DNA from 2 places in the Embleya sp. NPDC008237 genome. Region 2 is predicted to be linked to the other one. Evidence: riboswitches for the same ligand, from Rfam matches in the RefSeq annotation. Region 2 holds a riboswitch; the other holds the start of a gene.
What was found. A riboswitch is a leader RNA that binds a small molecule or an ion and turns the genes downstream of it on or off. The one in region 2 is predicted to bind glycine.
Positions count from the first base shown of each region.

Region 1: it holds a riboswitch for glycine, as region 2 does, so the genes downstream of both, gcvP (aminomethyl-transferring glycine dehydrogenase) here and gcvT (glycine cleavage system aminomethyltransferase GcvT) in region 2, are expected to answer to the same signal.

Region 1 covers NZ_JBIBGL010000002.1:396,546-399,952, reverse strand. Annotated here, with positions in the region: gene gcvP (aminomethyl-transferring glycine dehydrogenase) at 1-1,421, opposite strand, end outside; glycine riboswitch at 1,622-1,718, opposite strand; gene ACFZBU_RS04900 (DUF4230 domain-containing protein) at 1,767-2,459, opposite strand; gene ACFZBU_RS04895 (DNA polymerase IV) at 2,515-3,407, opposite strand, start outside.
Region 2 covers NZ_JBIBGL010000001.1:223,700-227,106, forward strand. Annotated here, with positions in the region: gene gcvT (glycine cleavage system aminomethyltransferase GcvT) at 1-1,087, opposite strand, end outside; glycine riboswitch at 1,463-1,556, opposite strand; gene ACFZBU_RS00885 (AAA family ATPase) at 1,771-2,502, shown strand; gene ACFZBU_RS00890 (enhanced serine sensitivity protein SseB) at 2,532-3,248, shown strand.

The sequences.
Region 1 (3,407 bases), on a different contig from region 2:
AGCGCGTCGGCGGTGTCCGCGTCCAGCGCGGCCACGTCGCCGGTGACCCCGAACGCTCCCCAGACCGCCTCGACGTGCGCCCGCAGGGTGGTCTCGTCGCAGGTGATCCCCACGTGGTCGGCGTCCACGGGACGCAGGTTGATCCCGGCCGCGCGGGCGGCGGCGAGCACCTGCGCGGCCCGACCCGGCACGCGCACGGTGATCGTGTCGAAGAAGTCGCCGTGCACGACCTCGACGCCGCCCGCCCGCAGCCCGGCCGCGAGCACGGCCGTGTAGCGGTGGGTGCGGCGGGCGATCGAGGTGAGCCCGTCCGGCCCGTGGTAGACCGCGTACATCCCGGCCATCACGGCCAGCAGGACCTGCGCGGTGCAGATGTTGCTGGTCGCCTTCTCCCGGCGGATGTGCTGTTCGCGGGTCTGTAGCGCGAGCCGGTAGGCGGGCGCGCCGTCGGCGTCCACGGACACCCCGACCAGCCGGCCCGGCATGCTGCGGGTGAGCTTCTCGCGGACCGCCATGTATCCGGCGTGCGGACCGCCGAAGGCCATCGGCACGCCGAACCGCTGAGTGGTGCCGACCGCGATGTCGGCGCCCATCGCGCCCGGCGCACGCAGCACGGTGAGCGCGAGCAGGTCGGCAGCGACCGCCACCAGCGCGCCCTGTGCGTGCGCCGCCTCGATCACCGGGGTCAGGTCGCGGACCCGGCCGTCGGCGCCGGGGTATTGGAGCAGCACGCCGAAGCAGCCGCCCTCGGGCAATCCGTCGGTGGTGTCGGCGACCACGACCTCGATGCCCAGCGCCTGCGCCCGCGTGCGCACCACGGCGACGGTCTGCGGCAGGGTGGCCGCGTCCACGACGAACACGTCGCTCTTGGCCCGACCGGCCCGTCGGGCCAGGGTCATCGCCTCGGCGGCGGCGGTGGCCTCGTCGAGCAGCGAGGCGCCGGCCACGTCCAGGCCGGTCAGGTCGGTGACCACGGTCTGGAAGTTGAGCAGCGCCTCCAGCCGGCCCTGCGAGATCTCCGGCTGGTAGGGCGTGTAGGCCGTGTACCAGGCGGGGTTCTCCAGCACGTTCCGGGTGATCACCGGCGGGGTGAAGGTGCCGTGGTAGCCGAGCCCGATCATCGAGGTCAGCACGGTGTTGCGGGAGGCCAGCTCGCGCAGTTCGGCGAGCACCTCGGCCTCGGAGCGCGCGGCGGGCAGTTCGAAGCCCTCCAGCGCGCGGATCGCGGCGGGCACCGCCGCGTCGGTCAACTCGTCCAGGGATCCGTAACCGATCGCGGCGAGCATCTTCGCCTGCTCGTCGGCGTCCGGACCGATGTGCCGGCCGGTGAACGGCGACGCGGCCTCCAGGCCGGTCAACGAGCCGGGACCGGAGGGGAGTACGGCGTGAGCACGCGTCGGGGCAGGGGTGCGCGGGGTCATCGCGAAAGGCCTCCTGGATCGCTCCTGGACGGACACGCGGGTCGCGCGCCCACCGGCCTCCCCCTCTGTCATCTGTACCTGAGAGCTTCACCGCGCCCGGGGCACCGGTCGAACCGGTTCCCACGGGCGCGATTTGCACCGTCGGCGAGGATCCGACCCGACTCGGCGAGCCACGTGCGGATCCTGCTTTCCAGAGTGCCCACGACCACGCGGTACGGGTGCCTGAGAGATTCCGGGGAGGAGTTGCTCCTTCGGCGCCCCGTGTACACGACACGAGGACTCTCCCGCGCGAACGTAATGGGCGACCTCAACGGTATCAGCGTGACCCTCGAAAGGGCCCGCGCACTAGGCGTAGGTCACAGTGGTCGTGGTGTAACCCAGGGATCGCATCATCCCCTGGAGCATGTTGGTGGTGTTGCGCTCGGCGCGCTCCAGCAGTCCGGCGGTCTTCGCCGCGTCGTCGATCTTCTTGGTCGCCAGCACGTAGAGCTGCTGCTGGTCGGCGGGATTGCCGGAGAAGAAGTCGCCGAGGCGGTCGAACAGGCCCCGGTCCTGGGCGATCACGTGGCTGTTCTTCTGGTCGAGCGCCGCGGGCGCGAGCCGCGCGTGCGGGAGCTTGATGGTCACGCTCTTGTTGTCCGGCGAGGTCTGGATCGCGTCCTGGCCGATCCCGCCGAACTCCACGAAGCCGCCGACCTGGCCGACCCCGATGAACAGCGTGCGCTGGCCGCGGACGGCGTCCGGAAGGAACTTGGCGTCCTTCTCCAGGTCCACGACGACCTGGAAGGTGCCGCTGACCGCCTCGTAGCGGCTGAGATCCTGCACGGCCTTGAGCATCACCGGTCCGCTGTGGTCCTTGGTGGTCTCGCCGAACGGGTTGAACTTGCCCGGCAACAGATTGACCAGCCCGACCAGCACCAGGGCCAGCACGATGAAGCCGACCAGGAGTGTGACCAGGAAGGCGGGCAGGCCGAGCCTGCGGCGAACCGATCGGAAGGCACCCTGCCCTCGCGCCGGCCGCTCTTTGACATCAGTCATGGTGGGGACACCCCCGAGGAGTCGTGTGACCCGCGCCTGCCCCGGATCCCGGCGGCTATCCCCGGTCGGCGGCGGGTAGCGGAATCGGTTCCCCCGGTCGCAGCGCCGGATCGGTGATCACGAACGTGCGCACCCGGCCCGGCCGACCGCCCGGCACCTCGAACCGCACGGTGACCCGACCGACGCCGCTGCCCTGCACCCAGCCGGGTCCGAACTCCTCGTGCACCACGTCCTGGCCCGGCGACCAGGAGACCCGCTCCGGGACGGCCTCGACGAGCGGCTCCGCGTCGCCCTCCGGGTCATCCTCGATCGGCTCGCCGGCCCCGGGCTCGGCCGCGCCGAACAGGTCCTGCTGGGCGAAATCGGCCAGGCCGCTCACGCCCACCCCGAGCAGCCGCACGCCGCCCGTGACGTCCACCTGCGCGGCCAGTCGGCGGATCGTCTCGCGCACCACGCCCGGATCGTCGGTGGGCCCGCGCAGCGTCTCCGAGCGGGTCAGCGTGCTGAAGTCGTAGCGGCGCAGCTTGAGCACGATCGTGCGCCCGGAGCGCCCGGCGGCGCGCAGCCGCTCCACGCACCGGATCGAGAGCCGGTCCAGCTCCCGCGTGATGCGCTCGCGGTCCACCAGGTCGGTGGCGAAGGTGTCCTCCACCGACACCGACTTGGCGTCCCGGTCGGCGACCACCGGGCGGGCGTCCAGCCCGGCGGCCAGCACATGCAGGCCGTGGCCGTGTGCCTGGCCCAGCAGTCGGACCAGTTCGCTCTCGTCGACGGCGGCCAGATCGGCCACGGTGTCCAGACCGGCCCGGCGCAGCACGTCGCCGGTGGCCGGGCCGACCCCGGGCAGTGCGCGCACCGGCAGCGGGTCCAGCATCGCCCGCTCGGCGCCGGGTGCCACCACGCACAGCCCGTCCGGCTTGTCCGCCTCGGACGCGATCTTGGCCAGCA
Region 2 (3,407 bases):
AGAACGGCAGCGCGACGACCTCGACCGGCTCCGCCTTGCCGCGGATGTCCACGGCCAGCCGGGTGCCCGGTTCGGCCCGCTCCTTGGCCACGTACGCCATCGCGATCGGCACGCCCAGTGTCGGCGAGGGTGCGCCGGAGGTGACCTCGCCGACCCGCTCGCCGGTCTCCGCGTCCACCACGGGGTACCCCGCACGCGGGACCCGCTTGCCCGGCGAGGTGAGCCCGACCAGGGTCCGGCGCACGTCGTCCTGCGCCGCGGCCAGTGCCTCGCGTCCGACGAAGTCCTCGGGCTTGTCCAGCCGGACCACCCGACCCAGGTTGGCCTCGTACGGCGTGGTGTCCCGGGTCAGCTCGTGCCCGTACAGCGGCATGCCCGCCTCCAGGCGCAGCGTGTCGCGGCAGGAGAGCCCGGCGGGCACCAGGCCGTGCGGCTTGCCGGCCGCGAGCAGCGCCTCCCACAGCGCGACCGCGTCGTCGGGCGAGGCGAAGAGCTCGAAGCCGTCCTCGCCGGTGTAGCCGGTGCGCGCGAGCAGCACCGGAATGCCGGCGACCTCGGTGCGCAGGATCGCGTAGTACTTGAGTGCGGGCAGGTCGGCGTCGGTGAGCGAACCGACGATCCCGGTCGACGCGGGGCCCTGCACGGCGAGCAGCGTGTACTCCTCGGACGCGTCGCGCACCACGGCGTCGAAGTTCTCCGAGCGATGCTTCAGGCTGCCCGCGACCACGTCCGCGTTGGAGGCGTTGGCCACCACCACGAAGTGCTCGTCGCCCAGCCGGTAGACGATCAGGTCGTCGACGATGCCGCCCTCTTCGGTGCAGATCATCGTGTACCGGGCGCGGTCGATCCCGATCTTCGAGACGAAGCCGACCAGGGCGTGGTCGAGCGCGCGGGCGGCGTCCGGGCCGGTGACCTCGATTTCGCCCATGTGGGTGAGGTCGAACAGGCCGGCGGTGGTGCGCACCGCGGCGTGCTCGTCGCGCTCGCTCCCGTACCGGAGCGGCATCCGCCAACCGGCGAAGTCGGTCATCGTGGCCCCGAGCGCGTCGTGCACGGCGTCGAGCGGGGTCCGGCGGTCGGTGGTCATGCGAAGGCTCCTTCGAGGGGGCGCCGGCGGGAACACCCGAGGGGCGCGGGCCGGTCGGGGGCATGGCGTTCGGCCGCGCGCTCGGTCGGCGCGCACGTTGCACGACGCACGGACGAGGAGCGGGTGCCGGTGCGGAGTGCGGCGAAAGACGACGGGCGGTGCGGCCAGTGCGACAACGGCGAGTACGACAACAAAGGGGGCTCCCTGCCATGGCTTTCAGCCCTTTTCGATCGGAGTCGATCGAAAAGTGGGGTGCCCTCCCCTTCTGTCATCGGAACCTGAGAGCTTCATCGCTTCCGGGCGCATCCGCGCGCGGAACGGCGATTTGCACCGTGGGTGAACCGCACCAGCGGTGCGGTTGCTTTCCAGAAGTGCCTGACCCATGCGGTATCGGTGCCTGAGAGATTCCGGGGAGGAGTTGCTCCTTCGGCGCCCCGCTCGTGGGCGAGGACTCTTCCGCGTGGGGTCGACGGCCGATATGAGGTTGTGCCCGGCATGCTAGCGCGTGTCGTCAATCCCCCGCCGGGGCCGGGACCCCGCCGAGTCCGAGGACTGCCGACTCCGGGCGTCGCCGACTTCGAGGGTTGCCGACTTCGGGGGGCGGCCGACACGCGCTCGCGCGCGAGGGTGCGAGGGTGCGACACCATGCGCAAGGCAGGACGGTTCGGGACAAGGGAGGGCTCGTGGAGACGGACTCGGCGGGGGCGCATACCGGCGCCGCGACGAGCGGCGTGTTGATGCCCCGGTCCGTGCACGACCTCCGGGAGGAGCGCGATCGCACCGGGGAGCGGATCGGTGACCGGGTGGTGGACGTGCTGGCCTATCCGGCCTCGTGCGTGCTCGTGGTGACCGGCCTGCCCGGGGCCGGCAAGAGCACGCTGCTCGCGCGCGTGATCACCCCCGGGCCGACCGTGGCCGTGCTGGACGCGGACCTGGTCCGGGCGCGCTGGGCGGTGCGCGCCGGGCGCATCCCGTACCGGGTCTATCGGCCGCTGGTGCGGCTCGCGCACTACGGCGAGGTGGCCCGGGCACTGCGCGGCCCCGGCGCGGTGGTCGTGCACGACAGCGGCCGCAACCCGATCCTGCGCCGGGTGCTGGTGCTCGCCGCCCGCCGGCGCGGCAGTTCGGCGCACGCACTGCTGTTGGACGTGAGCGCCCATCAGGCCCTGGCCGGCCAACGCGCGCGCGGTCGCGGAGTGTCCACGCCGGTGTTCGCCCGGCACCACCGCGAGTGGCGCGAACTGCTCGCCCGACTGACGCCGTGGCTGGATGCGGGCCCCACCCTGGCGTCCGCGCCCGGCGGCTTCACCTCGTGCGTACTGCTCGACCGGCCGGCCGCCCGGACGCTCAGCCGGATCGTTTTCGCAGACCCCGTACCCGGACAGTCCCGACGGCGGCGGTCGACCGAGTCGTAAACTGCGGCGGACAGCAGAGGAGCACCACCATGCCGTTTCCGGCCAATCCCGTGGAGAGCGCGCTCGTCGCGGCGATGCGCGACCCGTCCCGGGCCGAGGCTCTCTTCGAGGCCCTGGCCGAGTCGGACGTGTGGGTGCCGCTGCCCGAGGGCGGTGACCCGACGGACAGTGAACTGACGCTGCCGATCACCGAGATCGACGGCCGGCCGTACGTGCCGGTGTTCTCCTCGGAGGAGGAGTTCCGGCGGGTCGCCGGCCCGATGGCGTGCACGGTCGCGCCGATGCGCGAGTTCGCCCGCGGGCTGCCGGCGCACGTGGGCATCGCGGTCAACCCGGGCGGCGAGGTGGGCATCCCGATCCCGCCGCCGGGGGTGCTGGAACTGGCCCGGCTGCCCGGGGCGGGCGTGCGCGGCGCGCGGGTGCGGCTGTACGAGCCGGACGAGGAGCCGATGGAGTTCCTGATCGCGGCCGCCGCCGAGTTCACCCACGTGCCGGTGGTGCTGAGTGCGCGTCGCGGCCTGGGTGTGATCGAGTCCGACCCGCCGTGCCTGTTCATCGGTGTCGAACTGGACCGCTGGCAGGAGGAGGACCGGCTGGCCGCGGTCGGCGCCCTGGAGCGCGCGCTCGGCCGGGCCGCATGTCCGTGGCCGGTGAACGTGGTGCTGTTGGACGTTGCGCAGGATCCTGTGGGGGACTGGATGCTGGAACGGGCCGAGCCGTTCTACCTGCGGGTCGACCAGCGCTGAGCCCGCGGGCCCGGCACACCCGTGCGCCCACGCGCGATTCGCGCCGGCGCGCCCCGGTGCGGGGCGTTCGCACTGCGGCATTCGTCGCAATGACTTCATCGGTCCGGCGGGACGGCGGGACAGTGGTCCGGCGGGACGGCGGGACATCGCAACATCGGG